DNA from 3 places in the Actinoplanes sp. NBC_00393 genome. Region 3 is predicted to be linked to each of the others. Evidence: riboswitches for the same ligand, from Rfam matches in the RefSeq annotation. Region 3 holds a riboswitch; each other region holds the start of a gene.

Region 1 (7,038 bases), 1.6 Mb from region 3:
AGCCTCGTCGTGCAGCGGGTCGACAGCCACCACCGTGGCTCCGGCTCCGGTCAGCAGTTCGGCCGTTTCCGCGTACGCGAAAGAGAAAGCGGGACCACCGGCGAGCGCAACCACCGGACCCTCGGTGACCGGCTGCTCGGCCCGGGGTGTCCAGGGTGCCGCCGTCAGCGGCGGCGCCGAACGGGCGACCGCGGCGACCGCGTCCAGATCGACCGCGCCCGCGATCAGCGTGGCCAGCGCATCCACCGACGCGAGGGCCTCGGCGCGCCGCTCCGCCGCCGGGACCAGCCCGAGATGCCGGCTCGGCGCGGCGACCGCGTCAGCGCGGCGCAACGCGCCCAGCACCGGCGTGCCCACCTCCTCGCAGGCGTCCCGCAGAATCTGCTCGTGCCGCGCCGACCCCACCCGGTTGAGGATCACCCCGGTCAGCCGGACCGTGCCGAAGCTGCGGAAACCGTGCACCAGCGCGGCCACCGACCGGCCCTGCGCGGCCGCGTCCACCACCAGGATCACCGGCGCCTGCAGCAGCTCGGCGACCTGGGCCGTGGACCCGGTCTCGCCGGCGCCGGTACGCCCGTCGTAGAGGCCCATCACGCCCTCGACGATCGCCAGCTCAGCGCCGGCCGACCCGTGCGCGAAGAGCGGCCCGATCTGATCCTCGCCGACCAGCACCGGGTCCAGGTTGCGTCCCGGCCGCCCGGCGGCGAGCGCGTGATAGCCCGGGTCGATGTAGTCCGGGCCCACCTTGAACGGCGCCACCGGCACCCCGCGCCGGGCGAACGCCGCCAGCAGCCCGGTGGCCACGGTCGTCTTCCCGTGCCCGCTGGCCGGCGCCGCGATGACCACGCGATTCACCATTCGATGCCCTGCTGCCCCTTGCGCCCCGCGTCCATCGGATGCTTGATTTTCGTCATCTCAGTGACCAGGTCGGCCGCCGCCATCAGATCCGAGTGCGCGTCACGCCCGGTGATCACCACATGCTGCGTCCCCGGCCGGTCCGCCAGCGTCGCGATCACGTCGGCGACGTCCACCCAGCCCCACTTCATCGGGTAGGTGAACTCGTCCAGCACGTAGAACTTGTAGGTCTCCGCCGCCAGGTCCCGCTTGATCTGCGCCCAGCCCTCAGCAGCCTCGGCCGCGTGGTCCCGCTCGCTGCCCGCCCGCTGGATCCAGGACCAGCCCTCACCCATCTTGTGCCAGGTGACCGGCGTCTTGTCCAGCCCGCCGAGAGCCTTCAGCGCGGCTTCCTCGCCGACCTTCCACTTCTCCGACTTGACGAACTGAAACACCCCGATCGGCCATCCGGCGCTCCACGCCCGCAACGCCATCCCGAACGCCGCCGTCGATTTCCCCTTACCCGGCCCGGTGTGCACCGCCAGCACCGCCTGCCGCCGCCGCTGCCGCGTGGTCAGCCCATCATCCGGCACGCTGGTCACTTTGCCTTGCGGCACCGTTCACCCTCCCTCACACCCACACTGCTCACCACACCACCAACACCTGGGCCGTCCGCCTCCAAGGCCCCTCTTCCGCGCATTCCTCCGCGCCCGGCCTCATTCCACGGCCGCTTCCAGCGTCCCAACCGCACGCTTACTTCCCGCGCCCCGGCTTCACTTCCGGCGCCCGGCTCCGAGGCCACGCCCCACTCCGCTCCTGCGCCGCCGCTCCTGCGCCGCCGCTCCTACGCCGCCGCTCCTACGCCGCCGCTCCTACGCCGCCGCTCCTGCGCTGCCGCTCCCGGTGCCGTGCTGTCGTGCCTGTTTCCCACGCCGTGCTGCCGCGTCCCACTCACCGCGCCGTGCTTCCTCCCCGCCTCGCGCCCTCTCACCCCGTCGGCGATCTTGGGCGTTTTGTCACCCCATGGTGTGGTCGGAAGCCCAAGATCTGCGAGTCACCTCGCGACCGTCCGCGATCTTGGGTGTTCGACCACATCATCGTGTGGCAAAACGCCCAAGATCGGTCACGCTGCGCTTCGGTAGGCACGTTCGCCCGCGGCAGGCCGGGCAGCAGGAGGCTGGGCGGCGGACCCTGCGGCGGCAGGCCGGGCGCCGGCAGGCCGGGCGGCGGGGGGCTGGGCGGCGGACCCTGCGGCGGCAGGCTGGGCGGCGGGAGGCTGGGCGGCGGGAGGCTGGGCGGCGGACCGTGTGGCGTGCGTAGAGGTCACCGCCTGGAGGTGGTCGAGGGGCATGACCTCGGCTTTCAGGGCGGCGGCCAGTTTGCGGGCGAGGCCGAGGCGGATCGGGCCGGATTCGCAGTCGACGACCACGGTGGCCACTCCGGCCAGCAGCGGTGCGAGCCGCAGTGGGTCCGGTCCGCTGGTGGCCCGGCCGTCGGTGACCAGCACCAACAGCGGTCGGCGGCGCGGGTCGCGGCGCCGTTCGGTGGCGATGGTCGCAGCCGCGGTGCGCAGCCCGGCTGCGAGCGGGGTCCGCCCACCGGTGCGCAGGGCGGCCAGCCGCTGTACACCCACTTCGTGGCTGGAGGTGGGCGGCAGCACGGACTCGGCCTCACTACCCCGGAACGTGATCATCCCGATCCGGTCGCGCCGCTGATAGGCGTCCCGCAGCAGGGACAACACCGCCGTCTTGACCAGCGTCATCCGCTTGCGCGCCGCCATCGACCCGGAGGCGTCCACGACGAACAACACCAGGTTCGCCTCGCGCCCCACATGCACCGACTCCCGCAGATCCCGCGGCTCCACCCGCACTCGGTCAAGGCCGGCGCGGTCAAGGGCGGTGCCGGTGAGGGCGGCGCGGCCAAGGCCGGCGCGGTTAAGGCCGGCGCGGCCAAGGCCGGCGCGGTCGAGGCCGGCGCGGTCAAGGCCGGCGCGGTCAAGGCCGGCGCGGTCAAGACCAGCGCGGTCAAGACCAGCGCGGTCAAGACCAGCGCGGTCAAGACCAGCGCGGTCAAGACCAGCGCGGTCAAGACCAGCGCGGTCAAGACCAGCGCGGTCAAGACCAGCGCGGTCAAGGCCGGCGCGGGTGAGGGCGGTGCGGGTGAGGGCGGCTCGCAGGGTGGCTGGTAGGTGGGGGGCGCCGGAGAGTTTGCCGTGGGGGGTGCGGCTGCCTACTACGCGGCCTCGGCGGGCGAAGGCGGGTGAGCGGCGGCCGGTGTGGCCGCCTTCGCCGCGGGCTGTGATGCGTAGCGTGCGGGTTCGGTAGGCGGTGCCGGCTGTGGCGGTTGCGCCGGCCTTCTCCGGCTGTCCGGTGCCCGAGTCGGAGTCGGTGGGCGAGGCGCTGCTGTAGTCCGTACCGTCGCGGTGGTTGCTGGAGCCCTGGGGCCCGCCGCCGTCGCGTGGGCCTTGCGGCCCGCCTCCCCCGCCGCCCGATGGCCCGTCGCCGTCCGGGTCCGGATCGTCCTCGTCGTCCGGCGCCGGATCGGAGTTCGGCCGCGGCTGGCCGGCCTCGCCCTGGTCCTGGTCGATCTCGCCCTGGTCGGGCTGGTTCTGGTCGGCCGGGTCCCGCAGATCGCGCTCTTGTGCGGCCCGGTCCTGGGCGGCCTGGCGTTCGGCCTCGGCGAGGGCCTCCTCGAGCTTCTCCTCGTCGGTGCCGGGCGGGTCGAGCGGATCGGTGCGGCGCCGGTGCGGCAGGGCGAGCCGGGCCGCGCCGGCGACGTCGTCGGCGGTCACCGCGGTGCGGCCGTGCCAGGCGGCGAGGGCCACCGCGCACCGCGCCACCACGATGTCGGCGCGCATCCCGTCGACGCCGTAGGCGAGGCAGACCCGGGCGATCCGGTCGAGTTCAGCGTCCGGCAGGGCGACCGACGGCAGCTGGGTGCGGGCGGCGGCGATGCGGGACGCGTACTCCTGCTCGGCCGCCGTGAAACGGGCGGCGAAGGCCGTCGGGTCGGCCTCGTACGCCAGCCGGCGCCGCACCACCTCGGCCCGCTGGACCGCGTCGCGGGGTGCGGCCACGTTCACCACCAGGCCGAAGCGGTCGACCAGCTGGGGCCGCGGTTCGCCCTCCTCCGGATTCATGGTGCCGACCAGCAGGAACCGGGCGGCGTGCTTGACCGAGACGCCGTCGCGCTCGACGTGTGCCCGGCCCATCGCGGCCGCGTCGAGCAGCAGGTCGACCAGGTGGTCCGGGAGCAGGTTGACCTCGTCGACGTAGAGGACGCCGCGGTGGGCGGCGGCGAGCAGCCCGGGCTCGTACGCCTTCACCCCGTCACTGAGCGCACGCTGCAGATCGAGCGTGCCCACCACGCGGTCCTCGGTCGCGCCGACCGGCAGTTCGACCAGCGCGGCCGGCCGGTCCGTGGCCGGGCCGGCGGCCGGGTGCGGACCGTCGGGGCAGTCCGGGTCGGGGGCGGCCGGGTCGCAGGCGAAGCGGCACCCGCGCACCACGGCGACCGACGGCAGCAGACCGGCCAGCGCACGCACCACAGTGCTCTTGGCCGTGCCCTTCTCGCCGCGGACCAGCACCCCGCCGATCGCCGGTGAGACGGAGGTGAGCAGCAGCGCCAGGCGCAGGTCGTCGAGGCCGACCACGGCGGAGAACGGGTACGGAGTCACGGGGATCCCTTCCGGCGGGTGTCCACGCCCGCTCGTCGGTTGACACGAGCGGCCGGAGTCTCCTGACTCCCGGATCGACGTTCCCCGCCGGCCTTCCGGCCCCGAAGGGTCGTGGCGTGCTGGTATGGCGGGTCGCTCCCCGGTCACAGTGGCGGGACCGTCCCGGATTCGCACCGGGGTTCCTCCGCTACCGCTCGGCGATCACTCTTTCCTACCGCCGGGCTGCGCGTCAACGCGGGGTGCTGTGACGGCCTTCTCGGTTCCGGGCAGCGGCTCGGGCGCGATCTTGTCGAGTTCGGCGACCACGTCGAGCACGGCCAGCGCCGAGCGTTCCACCAGGGGACGCAGTTTGCGGTAGAGCGCGGCGGCCTCCGGGTCGGGCCGGGTGTGCCGGCCGGTCGGGACGAGGGCGGCCGCAGTGTCCAGGTCGGGCAGTTCGCCGAGGGCGTGCCGGGCCAGCAGGCAGGCGCCGAGCGCGGTGCCCTCCGGGGTGTCGGCGACCGAGACCGGCAGGTCCAGCGCGCCGGCCAGCACGGACACCCAGAGTTGGGAGGCGACCGCGCCGCCGGTGGCCCGGATCTCGGTGGGCGGGCAGCCTTCCGCGTCGAACGAGTCGCGGACCAGGGCCAGCTGCTGGCAGACGCCCTCGACGGCGGCGCGGACCAGGTGCGGCCGGCCGTGCTCGCGGCGCAACCCGAGGTACGCCCCCCGCATCCCCGGCCGCCACCAGGGCGCCCGCTCACCCAGCAGGTACGGCAGGCAGAGCAGCCCGTCACTGCCGACCACCACCCCGGCGGCCTCCTCGAGCAGGGCGGCGTCGCGCTCGTCGGCGTCCTCCCCCTCCGCGCCGGGCCGTTCGAACCCGGAGGCGAAGCTCTGCCCGGCCCAGCGGACCACTGAACCGGCGTTGTTCACCGCGCCACCGATCACCCAGCGGTCCTCGGTGAGCGCGTAGCAGAACAGCCGTCCGGCGGCGTCGGTGGTGGGCCGGTCGACGACCGTACGCAACGCCCCGCTCGTGCCCAGCGAGACCGCCGCGACCCCGGCCGGGGTGGCGCCGACGCCGAGGTTGGCCAGCGGACCGTCGGCCGCCCCGATGATCAGCGGCACGTCCCGGGACAGCCCGGCGGCGGAGGCCACGTCGGCACGCAGACGGAGCCGGTGGGTGGTGGGCACGACCTCGGCGAGCTGCTCCGCGCGTACCCCCGCGATCTCGAGGGCCTCGTCGTCCCAGCGCCGCTCGTGGATGTCGTAGAGGCCGGTGCCCGAGGCGATCGACAGATCGACGAGGAAGGGCGCCTCGGCCAGCGCCGCGACCACCAGCTCCTTCACCCCACCCCAGCGGGGCGTCTCACGCAGCGTGCCCGGATCGGTCTCGCCCCACCAGGCCAGCTTGGTCAGCGGGGACATCGGGTGCACCGGCGTCCCGGTGCGCGCCTGCAGTTTCTTGTTCCGCCCGGACGCCACGATCCGCTCGCACTGCTCGGCGGACCGGGCGTCCGCCCAGGTCACCACCGGCCCGAGCGGCTGACCGCCGGGATCCATCGGGACGAGCGCGTGCAGGAAGGAGCTGAGACCGATCGCGATCACCCGGTCGCCCTGCCGTGCGCACTCGGCCGCCACGTCGGTGAGCGCCTTGACCGCTGCGGCGGTGAGCTCGGCGGGATCGAGCTCGGCCCGTCCCGGACCGGGCACCGACAGCTGGTAGTGCACGCTGGTCAGGGCTCGCAGCTCGCCGCCCGGCCCGGCGGCGATCCCCTTGGTCGCGGTGGTCCCGGTGTCGATCCCGATCACGACGTCCATGCGTGGCCCTCCCTTGTCACCGGCGGTCGCGTTGTTCCTACCCCGCGAACATCTTCGCGTACCGGTCCCGCAGGTCCTCCCAGCCGTGTTCCTTCGCCTCTTCGCCACGCACGGCCCGGACGTCCTCGCCGTCCAGCAGGCGCTCCATCACGTCGAGGCAGAGATGCCAGCCGGACGCGACCATCGGCCCGAGACCGTCCTCGCCGGGAAGGGTGTGCCGCAGGGTCAGGAGGGTGCCCGCACCGGACGGCTCCAACTCCCAGCGCAGCAGGTCGTCACCCCAGGTGTACTCCAGCAGGTGCGGCGGCTCCGCTCGGCGGACGGTCGCGGGCAACGGGGTGGACTCGTCGCCGTCGATCATCGTCAGGGTGGTGTCGCCGGTCGTGCCGAGATCACGTTCGGCGGTGAACGGGGCCCACCGCTCGAGCCGGCCAGGGTCGGTCAGGGCGCCCCACACCTCCTCCGGCGGCTTCCGCAGCTCCCGGATGAAGACGAGAGTCCAGCGTTCGCCGGTCGGCTCGAGGCGCGCATTCAGTTCGGCGGTCATGATTCCTCCAGGTGGCGTTCCAGTGCGTCGAGATGGTGGTCCCAAAGCCTGCGGTAGGGCGCCAGCCAGGCGTCCAGCTCCCGGAACGGCCCCGCTTCCAGGCGATAGATCCGCTGCTGGGCCCGGACCCGGGCGGTCACCACGCCGGCCTCACGCAGCACCCGCAGGTGCTTGGAGA
Region 2 (7,038 bases), 3.3 Mb from region 3:
AGATGCCGGTGACCCGATCGCCGGTGATGTCGAAGACGAGTGTCAGGCGGATCGTCTCGCCGACCATCACCACAGCGCCGGGCACGCCGTCGAGGTAGGCCGGGACCGCGGCCTGTGCCCGTCCGGCGAAGAACCGGGCCACCACTTCGGCGCCGCGCGTCTCACCCCGGTCGGCCATCCGCGCGGCGGTCTCGTCGCCGCGGACCACCACGTCCGGGTCGAGGATGGTGAGCAGCCCCGCCATGTCGCCGCCCCGGGCCGCCGCCAGAAACGCCTCGACGATCGCCCGCTTGCGTGCGGCTTCCGGCTCGGACGGGGCGCCGCCCTGCACCCGGCGGCGGGCCCGGCTGGCCAGCTGTCGCGCGGCGGCCGGGCTGCGGCCCACCACCACCGCGATGTCCTCGAACGAGACGGCGAACAGGTCGTGCAGCACGAACGCCAGCCGCTCGGTCGGGGTGAGCGTCTCGAGCACCACGAGCAGGGCCACGCCGACCGAGTCGGCCAGCAGGGCCTCGTCCTCCGGTCCGGGGGTGGACGCGACCGTGTCCGGAACCTCCGGGTCCTCCCGGCGCGAGGCCCGGGAGCGCAGCATGTCGAGGCAGATCCGGCCGACCACGGTGGTCAGCCAGGCGCTCAGGTTGTCCACCGAGCCGGCGTCGGCACGGCTCAGCCGGAACCACGCCTCCTGCACCGCGTCGTCCGCCTCGGCCGCCGAGCCGAGCATCCGGTACGCCACCGCCCGCAGCCGCGACCGGTTCGCCTCGAAGCGTTCGGCCAGCACATCCTCATACATGAAGTGACCCCCGTCACATTCGTCACATCGCCCCGATCGGGCCCGTCACCCCACCGACGGATGCGAACACACCGATGTGACGAGGAGACAGTCATGCAGGCTCGAATCACCAGCTCGGCCTCGGCGGACATCATGAAGGCGGTCAACCTGCTGTACAAGGAGGCGCACTCGGCCGGCGTACCGAACGCCACCCTGGAACTGGTCCACCTGCGGGCCAGCCAGATCAACGGATGCAGTGTCTGCGTGGACTCGGGGGCCCGGAGCGCGAAGAAGAACGGCGAGACCGAGGAGCGGCTGTGGGCGGTGGCGGCTTGGCGGGAGACGACCTACTTCACCGACGCCGAACGGGCCGCCCTCGCGCTGGCCGAGGCGGCGACCCGGCTCGCCGACCGGGCCGACGCCGTGCCGGACGAGATCTGGGACGCCGCCGCGAAGCACTACACCGAGCCGCAGCTGGGGGCGCTCGTGCTGTGGATCGCCACCACCAACTTCTTCAACCGGATCAACGCGGCGACCCGGCAGCAGGCGCCGCAGAGCTGGGGCTGAGCGTCAGGAGGCCGAGCCGTCCTCCAGGTCGCCCTCGGTCTCCAGGTAGAGCTGCTGGAGTGCCGCCAGCGTCTCAGGTGATGGGGAGTCCCAGAGCTTGCGGTCGGCCGCCTCCAGCAGGCGTTCGGTGATCCCGTGCAGAGCCCAGGGGTTCGACTGCTTCATGAACTCCTGGTTCTCCGCGTCGAGCACGTAACTCGCGGCCAGCTGCTCATACATCCAGTCGGTCACCACGCCGGCCGTCGCGTCGTACCCGAAGAGGTAGTCGACCGTCGCGGCCAGCTCGAACGCGCCCTTGTAGCCGTGCCGCCGCATGGCGGCGATCCAGCGCGGGTTGACCACCCGCGCCCGGAAGATCCGCGCGGTCTCCTCGGTCAGGCTGCGGGTGCGTGCCTGGTCCGGGTTGGTGGAATCGCCGATGTACGCCGCGGGCGCGCGCCCGGTCAGCGCACGCACCGTGGCGATCATGCCGCCGTGGTACTGGAAGTAGTCGTCGGAGTCGGCGATGTCGTGCTCGCGGGTGTCGATGTTCTTGGCCGCGACGTCGATCCGCCGGTACGCGTTCTCCATGTCCGGTCGCGCAGGCACGCCGTCCAGGCCGCGGCCGTAGGCGAACCCGCCCCACACCGCGTACACCTCGGCCAGGTCGGCGTCGTCCCGCCAGTTGCGGCTGTCGAGCAGCGGCAGGATGCCGGCGCCGTACGCCCCGGGCCGGGACCCGAAGATCCGCGTGGTCGCCCGCCGCCAGTCGCCGTGCGACTCCTGGTCGCGCAGCGCGTGCTCGCGGACGTAGTTGTCCGGTTCGTCGATCCCGGCGACCAGCTGGAACGCGTCGTCGAGCATCGCCACCACGTGGGGGAACGCGTCCCGGAAGAAGCCGGAGATGCGGACCGTCACGTCGACCCGGGGACGGCCCAGCTCCTCGGCCGTGATCGCTTCCAGACCGGTGACCCGCCGCGACGCGGGGTCCCAGACCGGCCGGACGCCGATCAGCGCCAGGATCTCGGCGATGTCGTCACCGGCCGTCCGCATCGCGCTGGTACCCCAGGCGGAGAGACCGACCGAGCGCGGCCAGTCGCCGTAGTCGGTCCGGTAGCGGTTCAGCAGTGACTCGGCCATGGCCTGGCCGGTCTCCCAGGCGAGGGCGCTGGGGATGGCCTTCGGGTCGACCGAGTAGAAGTTGCGGCCGGTGGGCAGCACGTTGATCAGGCCGCGCAGCGGGGAGCCGCTGGGGCCGGCCGGGACGTAGCCGCCGTCCAGGGCATGGAGCACGTTGGTCAGCTCGTCAGTGGTCCGGGCGAGCCGGGGAACCACCTCGCGGGCGGCGAACTCCAGCACGCGGAGCACATCCGCGTTATCCGACAGATCAGAAATGTTGGATTCGGGCCAGCCGCGCTCCTCCATGGCCGTCACCAACGCTCGGGCTTGCGCCTCAATCGCGTCGGTCTCCGCGACGGACGCGCCCTCGGCGAGGCCCAGCGCCTCCCGCAGGCCCGGCAGCGCAGCCACCTGACCGGCCCACATCTGCCGCGCCCGCAACATCGCGAGGACCAGGTTGATCCGCGCCTCGCCCTCCGGCGCCGCGCCCAGCACGTGCAGCCCGTCCCGGATCTGCACGTCCTTGACCTCACACAGCCATCCGTCGATGTGCATGATGAAGTCTTCGAACTCTTCGTCGTCCGGACGGTTCGCCTGGCCGAGGTCGTGGTCCATCTTGGCGGCCTGGATCAGCGTCCAGATCTGGGCCCGGATCGCCGGCAGCTTCGCCGGGTCCATGGCCGCGATGTTCGCGTGCTCGTCGAGCAGCTGCTCGAGGCGGGCGATGTCCCCGTACGACTCGGCGCGCGCCATCGGCGGGATGAGGTGGTCGACCAGCGTGGCGTGCGCCCGGCGCTTGGCTTGCGTACCCTCGCCCGGGTCGTTCACCAGGAACGGGTAGATCAGCGGCAGATCACCGAGCGCCGCGTCGGTCCCGTCCGAAGCGGACATGCCGACGTTCTTGCCCGGCAGCCACTCCAGGTTGCCGTGCTTGCCCACGTGCACCACCGCGTGCGCGCCGAAGTCGTCGGCCAGCCACCGGTACGCCGCCAGGTAGTGATGCGAGGGCGGCAGATCCGGGTCGTGGTAGATCGCCACCGGGTTCGCACCGAACCCACGCGGCGGCTGCACCATGACCACGATGTTCTCGTCGCGCAGCGCGGCCAGCACGATGTCGCCGCCGTCGGTGTACAGCTCGCCGGGCGGCGGGCCCCAGTGCTGCTCCACGCTCTCCCGGAAGTCCGCCGGCAGGGTGTCGAACCAGGACTTGTACGCAACGCCGGGGATGCGGACCGGATTGCCGGCGAGCTGCTCCTCGGTCAGCCAGTCCGGGTCCTGACCACCCGCCGCGATCAGCGTGTGAATGAGGGCGTCACCGTCATAGGAGTCGAAATCGCCGATCCGATAGCCGCGCTCCTTCAGCGCGGCCAGCAGGGCAACCGTCGAGGCCGGGGTGTCCAGACCGACCGCGTTGCCGATCCGCGAGTGCTTGGTCGGATAGGCGGAGAGCATCAACGCGATCCGGCGCTTCACCGGCGGCACGTGACGGAGCCGGCCGTGGGCCACCGCGATCCCCGCCACCCGAGCGGCCCGCTCCGCGTCGGCCACGTAGACCGACAGCCCGTCCGGATCGATTTCCTTGAACGAGAACGGCACCGTGATGATCCGCCCGTCGAACTCCGGGATGGCCACCTGCGTCGCCGCGTCCAGCGGCGACAGCCCGTCGTCGCTCGCCTCCCACACCGCCCGTGAGCTGGTCAGGCAGAGCCCCTGCAGGATCGGCACGTCCAGGTCGGCGAGGACCCCGACGTCCCAGGCCTCGTCGTCCCCGCCGGCGCCCACGGTCGCCGGCTTGGTGCCGCCGGCCGCCAGCACGGTCACCACCAGGGCGTCCGCCTTGCGCAGCTCGGCGAGCAGCTCGGGCGGCGCGGTACGCAACGACGCCGTGAAGATCGGCAGCGCCTGCCCACCCTTGGCCTCGATGGCCTGGCAGAGCGTCTCGACGAACGCGGTGTTGCCGGCCATGTGGTGAGCCCGGTAGTAGAGCACCGCCACCGTCGGCGTTCCGGAAACGGAGAGTCGGGGCAGCACTCCCCACTGCGGGCTCTCGACCGCCGGCGCGAAGCCGTTGCCGGTCAGCAGCACCGTGTCGGAGAGGAAGTCGTGCAGCGAGGTGAGATTCTCCGGGCCGCCCTGCGCCAGGTAGGTGTGCGCGTCGGCCGCGACCCCGGCGGGAACCGTGGAGAGCTTCATCAACTCGGCGTCCGGCGCCTGCTCGCCGCCGAGCACGACCACCGGCACGTCACCGGCGAGCAGCGCGTCCAGGCCCTCTTCCCAGGCCCGGCGGCCGCCGAGGATGCGCACCACCACGAGATCGACGCCGTCGAGCAGGGCGGGCAGATCGGTGACCCCGGTCCGGGCCGGATTCGCCAGGCGCCAGGCGGAACCGCTGGCACGGGCGCTGAGCAGGTCGGTGTCGGACGTCGACAGCAGCAAGAACACGCGTGCGCTCCCCCTCGGGGTCCGCGCCCCGGGTAGTAGAGATCACGGCGACCGGAGTTCCTGGCTCCCGAGAAGATCTCGGTGACAGTGGCGGGACCGCGCCGGACTCGCACCGGCTTCCTCCGCGGCGTCGCCGCTTTTCCGGCACACGCTACTCGACATCGGTAATAGGCGGATGTGTGACTCTGCCGACCCGAGGATGCGGTTCTGTCGGTGCCCGCCCGTAGTATCCGGGCCGTGGTCTCCCCCCGATCGTCGGACGTCGACGCCTGCCCGAGCGCGCTGCGGCTGCATGCCGCGGCCGACGGGCTGCTGGCGCGGGTCCGGCTGCCCGGGGGCATGCTGACCGGCGCTCAGCTGCGCTCGCTGCGCGAGCTGACCGAGCGCCACGGCGACGGCCGGCTGGAGCTGACGTCCCGGGCAAACCTGCAGATCAGAGCAGTGCCGGCGGAGCACACGGAGACCTTGGCGGCCGGCTTGCGCGCGGCCGGGCTGCTGCCTTCCACAACCCACGATGGGGTACGGAACATCGCGTCGCCGCCACTTCAAAAATCGCCGTCCCGGGCACTCGTGTCCGCGTTGGACGCCGCCGTCTGCGGCGATCCGGCCCTGTCCCGACTGCCCGGCAAGTTCCTGTTCGCGATCGGTCACGTTCCGCTCGCAGCCGACGTGGCAGCGGTGCCGATCGAGGGCCGCCCCGATCCGGCCGGCGGCCGCTTCGCGTTGCGGTTCGCCGGGCACGACACCGGTCTGCGGGTCGCTGCTGAGCAGGTCGTTCCCGCGTTGATCGCGGCGGCACACGGGTTCCTGGCGGAGCGCGAGGCGCAGCGCGGCGACGGCGCGGCGGCCTGGCGGTTGCGGGAGCTCACCGACGGTCCGGCCCGCGTGTCGGCGCGGGTCGCTGCCGCGCTCGGCGTGACCCCGGCCGGCGTGGCGGCGGCAGTGCCGGTCGAGGCGTGCGAGCCGGGTGATCACCTCGGTCTCCTGGAGCAGCCGGACGGGCTCGTCGCGGTGGGCGCTCTGGTGCCGTTGGGGCAGCTCAGTGGCGTACCGTTGCGGGTTTTGGAAGAGGCCGACCACCTGGTGGTGACGCCCTGGCGCGGCGTGGTCGTGCCCGATCTGGCGCGCCCCGCGGCACAGGCGTGGGCTGATCGCCTGGTCGCGGCCGGCCTGCCGACCGCGGCCGACTCGCCCTGGGTCGGCGTGACGAGCTGCGCCGGGCGGCCCGGCTGCGCGAAATCCCTGGCCGACGTGCGTGCCGACGCCACCGCGACATCCCGCTTCGTCGACGGTCTGCCGGCGCACTGGGTGGGCTGCGGCCGGGCCTGCGGCAGCCCGGCGGGCCGGCACGTCCGCGTCGAAGCGACGGCCGTCGGCTACCGGGTCACTCGGCAACCGGCTCCCGGGTCCGCTGCACCCACAGATGATCTTGGCTCGAGCGGCATGGGCCTCGATCCAGGCGGGGTCGGGATCGCGGACGGGACCTTCGTCCCCGGCATTCCGCCCGGCAGGACGAGGACCGCGGCCCCTCCTTCCGGGAAGACTGCGCCCGGCGGCCGTAGGCCCGGCGGCGGCCCGGCCGGAAGCGGCCCAGATCGGCGGGACGTGGTGGATCGGGAGTTGGGGGACGTGGTGGCAGCGGCGAGGGAGGCCTGATGGAGTACGTGCGGGACGGCGCTGAGATCTATCGGCGGTCGTTCGCCACGATCCGGGCCGAGGCCGATCTGGGTGGGCTGCCGGACGACGTGTCGCGGGTGGTGGTCCGGATGATCCACGCCTGCGGGATGGTCGACCTGGTCGAGGACGTGCGGTTCAGCCCAGGGGTGGTGACCGCGGCCCGCAAGGCGCTGCTCGACGGCGCCCCGATCCTGTGCGACGCCGAGATGGTGGCGTCCGGGGTGACCCGCAGCCGGCTGCCGGCGGCCAACGAGGTGATCTGCACGCTACGCGAACCCGGCGTCCCGGAGCTGGCGCAGCGGATCGGCAACACCCGCAGCGCCGCCGCGCTCGACCTGTGGGGTGACCGCCTGGGCGGCGCCGTGGTGGCCATCGGCAACGCGCCGACCGCGCTGTTCCGGCTGCTGGAGATGGTCGCGGCCGGCGCGCCCCGGCCGGCGGCGGTGCTCGGCATCCCGGTCGGTTTCATCGGCGCGGCCGAG
Region 3 (7,038 bases):
CAGTCGGTCTTGGCGGCCAGGTCTGTCACGCGGGTGACACCGCGGGAGATCAGCTCCGGTACGTCCAACTCGACGGCAGTGCGGATCGCCAACGGCGCGACCAGCTCGGTCAGCTCATGCAGCCGCTCGAACGGCGTGGCCGACTTCTGCGGGTCGGGCATCGCCGCGTCGGTCTCCAGGGCGACGACCTCGCCGCGACGCCAATACCCGGCGAAGCCGATGTCCTCCTTCGGCACCCCGCGGTCCTCGACCAGATGGCGGCGCAGATCCCGCACGGACGTGTGCTCCCCGGCGAGCCACGCGAACGGTCGCCCCTCCCACCAGCCGCTGTCCTTGACCGCATCCAGCAGCAGGGTGGTCGTACCCGCCTCGGCGCCGTCGCGCACCAGCCAGGTCACCTCGACGTGCGGCAGCGTGCGCAGTTCCAGCCGGTGTGAGTCCTCGGCGACCTCGACGAACACCCGCGCCCGGGTGTCCTCGGGCAGTTCGTCCAGCAGCCGGGCGATGGCCGGAAGGGCGGTGTCGTCCCCGGCGGCCAACAGCCAGTCCGCGTCGTCAGGGAGCGCGCGCGACGCGCTCGGGCCGTAGAAGTGGATGCGGTCGCCCGGTTGCGCGCGGTAGGCCCAGGTGGTGCCCACGCCGATGCCGTGCTTGACGAAGTCCACGTCCAACTCGCCGGCTTCAGCATTCCAGCGGCGGACGGTGTAGACCTTCGACAGGGGGCGGGGATTCCTCGGCAGCTCCACGCCCCGCTCCTGCTGCACCGGCAGCACCGGCTCGCTGTGGCCGGGGTAGCGGAACACCAGCCGGATGTCGTCGTCGAAACCGAGCGAGTCGAAGGCGGGCTGTGCGAAGCCGTTGGCCGAGGTGAACGCGCGCAGCTGCGCTCCGCCCAGCGTGATCCGCCGCATCCCCGGCGTCAGGTCCGCCACCCGAAGGACCTCGACCTCGCGCAGGGTTACTGGGTGCACGGTGAGCCGGCGTGCGGTCTTCGGCATGCTGAAGGCAGCCCTTTCCGGTCGTTCGACTGAGAGTGAGGCCACGCGCCGGATCGGCGGAGCGGCGCTCGGCGATTAGGTTAGGCTACCCTCACCATATTTGCTGTGCGCAGACTGCCGTTTTGTTTAGGGGCGTACCGATCTCCTCCCTGTTTCCCGCCGACGCGACCGAAGCCCCGCCGATTCCGGCGGCGCGATCGGACTCGACGGGGCATCCCCGCCGCCCGCTGCTGATCTGGGTCCGCACCGGCACCGCGCACGTGCGCATCGACGGCGACGCGGTGTTCCACCTCACCGCCGGGCAGGGCACCTGGATTCCCGCGGCCGGGTGGGACCACCGCGCGATCATCACCGAGCCAGGCACCGTCGCCTTCCCCCTGTGGTTCCACCCGGGTGCCGACGGGCCGCCGGAAACGACCCGCTTCGAAGTCCCCGACGGTTGGCAGGACTGGCTGATCCAGCACTTCAACCTGCAGGTCACCCCGCTGAGCGGTCACGGCTACTTCCAGGACGCGATCACCGATCTGCTACGCCGTCCCCGAGTAGGCCCGCCTGCGCCTGCGCCCACCTTCACTGTGCCGGAGATGCCGAGAGCCGCCGGCGCCCGAGCGGTGGCCGAGCAGCTGCTCCGCGACCCCGCGATCGACCTCACCGTCGAGCAGTGGGCGAGCAAGGCGCTCTCCAGCCCGCGAACCCTGCGCCGCGCCTTCCTCACCGGCACCGGACTCACCTTCGAGCAGTGGCGGCTGCGCCACCGGCTGATCGCGGCCGTCGAGTTCCTGGCCGCGGGATACGACGCCGACCAGGTGGCCGCCCGGGTAGGGTTCGCCAGCCGCAACGGCTTCACTCGCGCCTTCAAGCAGCAGTACGGGCTGACACCGCACGACTTCAGCAGGAAGCTCGCCGCCAGTTCCGCCCGTGTCGACCTGACACCGCGCGCCACCCTGGCACGTCAGACCGAGCAGCTCATGCGCCTGGTACGAGGCGACGGGTCATTCGCTACCGGATCCGATCCGCTGCCCGCCGCCCGCACCTCCCCGCATGCCAACCACGTGCACGTCCTGACCTGGATGTACCGCGGCAGCGGATACCTCGACATCGGCGAACGCCGTCACGAACGACACCGCGGCGTTGCGACCTGGATCCCCGCGGGCCTCAAACACATCACCGGTCTGCGCGAGAACTCCATCTCACTGCCCCTCGGCAACGCCGGCACCGCCGACCTCCAGCTCACCGAGCCGCTCCAGGTGCAGTTCTCACCCGCCTGGGACGACTACCTGATGCACTGCTCGATCAGCGCCCGATCGGGACTGCACCCCGACGACTACGATCCCCGGCACATCCTCGACCTGTTCGCCGAACAGGTCGTCACGCAACGAGCGCTGTCGGTGCCGATGCCCACCGATCCGCGTGCGCGCGCGGCGGCGATGGACTACCTGCGCCACATCGACGTCACCCACGAACCGGCCGCGTTCGACGTCCCCGCCCAGGTTCACCGGGCCTTCCGCGACCAGACCGGCATGACCTTCGCCCGCTGGCGCTACGCCGCCCGCATGCGCATCGCCCGTGACCTGCTGCTCGGCGGCGCCAGGCCCAGCGCCGTGTCCCGCCGCGTCGGCTACGCCCACCTGCCGACGTTCAGCACCGCCTTCACCCGCTTCCACGGCCTCTCGCCACGCGAATACCAGGAACGCGAGGCTGAGACATCCTGATCGTCAGCGGCTGAAGCGGTGACCGGGTGCCCCGCCGGGCCCCGGCCGGTTCTAGACTGGACGGGCAGCTGGTTCGCCCGTCCCGCAAGGCCGGGCGTCGCAAGAGGGAACCCGGTGTGAATCCGGGACTGCCCCGCAGCGGTGAGTGGGAACGACCGCCGTCAACGCACTGGGCGCAACGCCCGGGAAGCGACGGCCAGTAGGAACGAGCAGGGCGCCCACGAGTCCGAAGACCTGCCACTGCCCACGCCGGATGAGGCGCGGTGTGATCGGTGACCTCGAGGGCGGGTCGGCGGTGGGAGAAGAGGACTACGCGGTGCCGCACGTGCAGGAGCGGCTGAGTGCCGGGACACTGGCCCGGCGCCTCGGCGTCGCCACGACGACGTTGCGGACCTGGCATCAGCGCTACGGGCTCGGCCCCACCGGTCACGAATCCGGCCGGCACCGTCGCTACACGGCACATGACGTCGCCGCCCTGACCGTTATGGCGCAGCTGACCACACGAGGCGTGCCCGCTGCCGAGGCGGCCCGGCTCGCCCGCCGCGAAACCACCACCAGCCTCGCCGCGCATCCACATCGCAATCCCGGCACCGACGCCGAGGCCCGCGGCCTGGCCCGCGCCGCCCGCCGCCTGGATGTGCTGACCCTGCGCGAAACGCTGAGCGGCGCGGTCGCCGCGCACGGTGTCGTGCACACCTACCACACGCTCGCCGGTCCCGCCTTCACCCACCTCAGCCAGGGCCGGTACGCCGAGACACGCAAAACCCTCGCCCGGCGCCTACTCGCCCGCACGCTGAGCGAGGTCTTCGCCGCCGTTGCACGCCCGCCCTCCGGGACTCCGGTCCGGGTGCTCCTGGTCGCTGCCGACGGCCGTCGCGACGTGACCGCCATCGACGCCCTGGCGGCCGCGCTGGCCGAGACCGGCACGGGTTCGGTGCACCTCGGCGCCGGCCTGCCTCCCGATGTGCTCGCCGACGCGGTGGCCCGCCACCGGCCCGCCGCCGTCGCGGTGTGGAGCCATGTCTGGCGGCCGGTGATACCCGTCTTGCTGACGGCGTTGAACGGTGTTCCGGACTGGCGGCCCAGCATCGTGGCCGCGGGACAAGGCTGGCCGCCGAGCAGCGAGCGACTGCGCTGTCCGACTCTGGCTGACGCCGTCGCCGCGGTGACCGGCCTCGTCGAGGGCGAAGGGCCGTCACCGCCTAACGGGTGAGGCGGCGCCCGAGGACTGTTGCGCACGTCGCCGTGATCACCACTGCCGCGGCCGGCGCCAGGACCAGGTGCGGGCTGGTGAACAGGTGGTTGCGTCCCTCGGCGACCATCGCGCCCCACTCCGGGGTGGGCGGCTGCACGCCGAGGCCGAGGAAGGACAGCCCGGAGACGGTGAGCAGGGTTCCCGCGAACCGCAGCAACAGGTGGGCGAGCAGCGGTTCGGCGATGTTGGGCGCGATGTGCCGGGCCAGGATTCGCGCCGTTCCCGCGCCCAGCGACCGGGCCGCCACCACATACTCCTGTTTCGCTTCGCGCAGAGTCAGGTGGTACGCCTGCCGGGCGAACGGCGTCCAGCCGACCGCGCACACCGCGGCCAGGATCGATGGTAGTCCGGGCCCGGAGATAGCGGCCGCGAGCAGCCCGACCAGGATCGTGGGGAGGGCGGCGACCAGGTCGGCGGCCCGGACCACCGACCGGGCGCCGAGGACTGCCGCGGCCGCTCCCACCACGGTCCCGGCCACGCCGGTGACCAGCAGCGTCGCCACGGTCAGGCCGAGCGTGACCCGGGCGCCGGAGAACAGCCGCGCGGCGACGTCGCGGCCGAGCTGGTCGGTGCCGAGGGGGTGGGCGAGCGATGGTGACTCGAGTACGGAGGAGTAGTCGGCGGCAAGAGGATCGGGCAGCGCGAGAGCCGCCGTGACCACAAGAATGGCAGCACCGGCAGCCGCAAGCCGGAACTTCACCGGGCCACCGGGTCCAGGGCCAGCTGCGCGGCTTCGGAGAGAACTCCGGCGATCAGGGCGATGGCGATGACCGTCAGGGTTCCGGCCTGGATCACCGGCAGGTCCTGGGCCAGAACCGCGTCATAGAGCAACCGCCCCAGCCCGGGAATCCCGAAGATCACTTCGACGACGACGGAGCCGCCGATCAGCGCGGCCACGAACATGCCGGACAGCGACAGCACCGACGTGGTGGCAAGCCGGGCGCCGTGGCGCCACAGCACCCAGCCCGGCGGCAGGCCTTTGGCCCGGGCGGTGCGCACATGCGGGCGGCGCAGCACGGCCACGGTCTCGGCCCGGATCAGCTGGGTGGCAAGAGCGGCCGGGTAGACGGCGAGGGTCACGACCGGAAGCACGAGATGCGCCGGGGTGCCCCAGCCGATCGCGGGCACCGCTGCGGCCTGCACGGCGAACACCAGCACCAGTACCGGGGCGATGACGAACTCCGGGACGGACACCCCGACGATGCCGGCGCCGGTCACGACCCGGTCGAGCAGGCCACCGGGCCGGCGGCCGGCGTACACCCCGGCGGGGATGCCGAACAGCAGCGCGAGAAGCAGGGCGAGGACGGCGAGCAGCATGGAGACCAGCAACGCCTCGCCGACCTGTGCGGCGACCGGGGTCCGGGTAACGAAGGACAGGCCCAGATCGCCGCGGACGGCGGCGGCGAGCCAGCGCAGGTACTGCTCAGCTGCCGAGCCGTCCAAGCCGAACTCGGCGGCGACGCGCGACTGCATGGCCGGGTCCGGCACGGCGTCGGCAGTCCTCGTTCGTAGCACGGTGCGGACCGTGTCGGCCCCGGTGAGCCGCGGCAACGCGAACACCAGGACCGACGCGGCCAGCAGGGCCGGCGGCAGCACCAGCAGCCGCCGCACCAGCACGGTCACCCGGCGGGCTCGAGGTGCGGCAGCACTGGCCGGACACCGAGCGGGTCCGGGACGAAGCCGGTGACACCGCGGGACCCGGCGGTGTTGTTCGGATGCACGATCATCACGCCGACCGCTTGCTCGGTGAGCATCGCGGCGGCGTCGGCGAAGATCTTCTGACGGGCACCGACGTCACTGGTGGTGGACAGCCCGGCGACGAGCCGGTCGAACTCGGCGGAGCAGAAGTGGTCGATGTTGTAGCTGCCCTTGCAGGTGTAGTCCGAGGTGAGCACGCTGGCGGCGTCGGCGAAATCGGACAGGTAGCTGCGCGAGTTGAGGAACATGTCGAAGTCACCGGCGAGCACCTTCGGCTCTTGCGCCGAGTAGTCGCCGACGGTCACCTCGACCTTGATGCCGGCTTCGCCGAGCATCGACTGGACGGCGGTGGCCAGGACCGGCATCTCCGGCCGGTTCGGAAACGTCCACAGCCGTACCGTCAAGGAGGAGTGACCCGCTTCGGCCAGCAACCGCTTCGCCGTGGCCGGGTCCGCGGCCGGCGGCGGGGTCTTCACGCCCCACGGCACCGCCGGGCCGAACAGGTCGGCAGCCGAGGCTGCCGCACCGCCGAGGACCTGCGTGGCCAGCACGTTGCGGTCGATCGCGGCGGTCACCGCCTGCCGGACCTTCAGGTCGGAGAACGGCTTCGCCGATTGATTCAAGAGCAGTTCGACGGTACGCGCGGCGGGGTACGAAACGACCTCCGCGCCGGCTGCCTTCACCTGCTCGACGCTGGCGTGCGGCAGTCCTTCGGCGAACTGGACGTCGCCGGACTGCAGTGCCAGGGCCCGGCTCTGCGGGTCGGTGACGTAACGGACGGTAACTTTTCCGGTGGCCGGTTTGGTGCCCCAGTAGGTCTCGTTGCGCTCCAGCACCGCCGAGTCGGCGCCGCTGATCGAGGTCAGGACGTACGGTCCGGTGGCGGTGCGCAGCACGGTGGGTTGTTTGCCGGCAACATAGGCGGACGGCGCGAGGATGCCCAGGTTGCCGCTGCTCATCCGCAGCGGCAGCGTCGGGTCGGGTTGTGCGGTGCTGATCGTGACGGCGTCGGCGCCGTCGGCCTTGACGGTCAGTCCGGTGTCGCGCACCGAGCGGGGCGGCGCGGTCACGCCGGTGATGTAGGTCAGGGCGGTGACCACGGCGTCCGGGGTCAGGGGTGTGCCGTCGTGGAAGGTGACGCCCTGACGCAGCGTGAACCGCCAGGTCTTCGGGTCGCTGGTCTTCTCCCAGGCGGTGGCCAGACCCGCTGTGGGCTGCGCGTTGGCGTCGACGGTGGTCAGCGTCTCGGCGACGCCGAGGGTCATCAGCAGCGCACCGTCGTCGGCGTCGAAGGCGTACGCGGAGCGGGGCGGGAACTGCATGGCGACGGTGATCTCACCGTTGGCGCTGGAGGCCGTGGGGGAGGCGCCGCCGG

What was found. Region 3 has a riboswitch for cobalamin ahead of OHA21_RS15690 (MerR family transcriptional regulator). Riboswitches for the same ligand answer to the same signal wherever they lie in the genome.
Region 1: it holds a riboswitch for cobalamin, as region 3 does, so the genes downstream of both, OHA21_RS23215 (VWA domain-containing protein) here and OHA21_RS15690 (MerR family transcriptional regulator) in region 3, are expected to answer to the same signal.
Region 2: it holds a riboswitch for cobalamin, as region 3 does, so the genes downstream of both, cobN (cobaltochelatase subunit CobN) here and OHA21_RS15690 (MerR family transcriptional regulator) in region 3, are expected to answer to the same signal.

Annotation. Positions count from the first base shown of each region.
Region 1 is NZ_CP107942.1:4,929,554-4,936,591, forward strand. It holds gene OHA21_RS23205 (cobyrinate a,c-diamide synthase) at 1-858, opposite strand, end outside; gene cobO (cob(I)yrinic acid a,c-diamide adenosyltransferase) at 852-1,451, opposite strand; partial or broken gene OHA21_RS23215 (VWA domain-containing protein) at 2,138-4,510, opposite strand; cobalamin riboswitch at 4,566-4,695, opposite strand; gene OHA21_RS23220 (gluconokinase) at 4,712-6,313, opposite strand; gene OHA21_RS23225 (SRPBCC family protein) at 6,351-6,860, opposite strand; gene OHA21_RS23230 (ArsR/SmtB family transcription factor) at 6,857-7,038, opposite strand, start outside.
Region 2 is NZ_CP107942.1:6,653,072-6,660,109, forward strand. It holds gene OHA21_RS30845 (sigma-70 family RNA polymerase sigma factor) at 1-793, opposite strand, end outside; gene OHA21_RS30850 (carboxymuconolactone decarboxylase family protein) at 887-1,339, shown strand; gene cobN (cobaltochelatase subunit CobN) at 1,343-4,879, opposite strand; cobalamin riboswitch at 4,916-5,040, opposite strand; gene OHA21_RS30860 (precorrin-3B synthase) at 5,117-6,535, shown strand; gene OHA21_RS30865 (precorrin-8X methylmutase) at 6,535-7,038, shown strand, end outside.
Region 3 is NZ_CP107942.1:3,321,485-3,328,522, reverse strand. It holds gene OHA21_RS15700 (siderophore-interacting protein) at 1-998, opposite strand, end outside; gene OHA21_RS15695 (helix-turn-helix domain-containing protein) at 1,121-2,710, shown strand; cobalamin riboswitch at 2,763-2,965, shown strand; gene OHA21_RS15690 (MerR family transcriptional regulator) at 2,964-3,923, shown strand; gene OHA21_RS15685 (ABC transporter permease) at 3,913-4,665, opposite strand; gene OHA21_RS15680 (ABC transporter permease) at 4,662-5,588, opposite strand; gene OHA21_RS15675 (ABC transporter substrate-binding protein) at 5,585-7,038, opposite strand, start outside.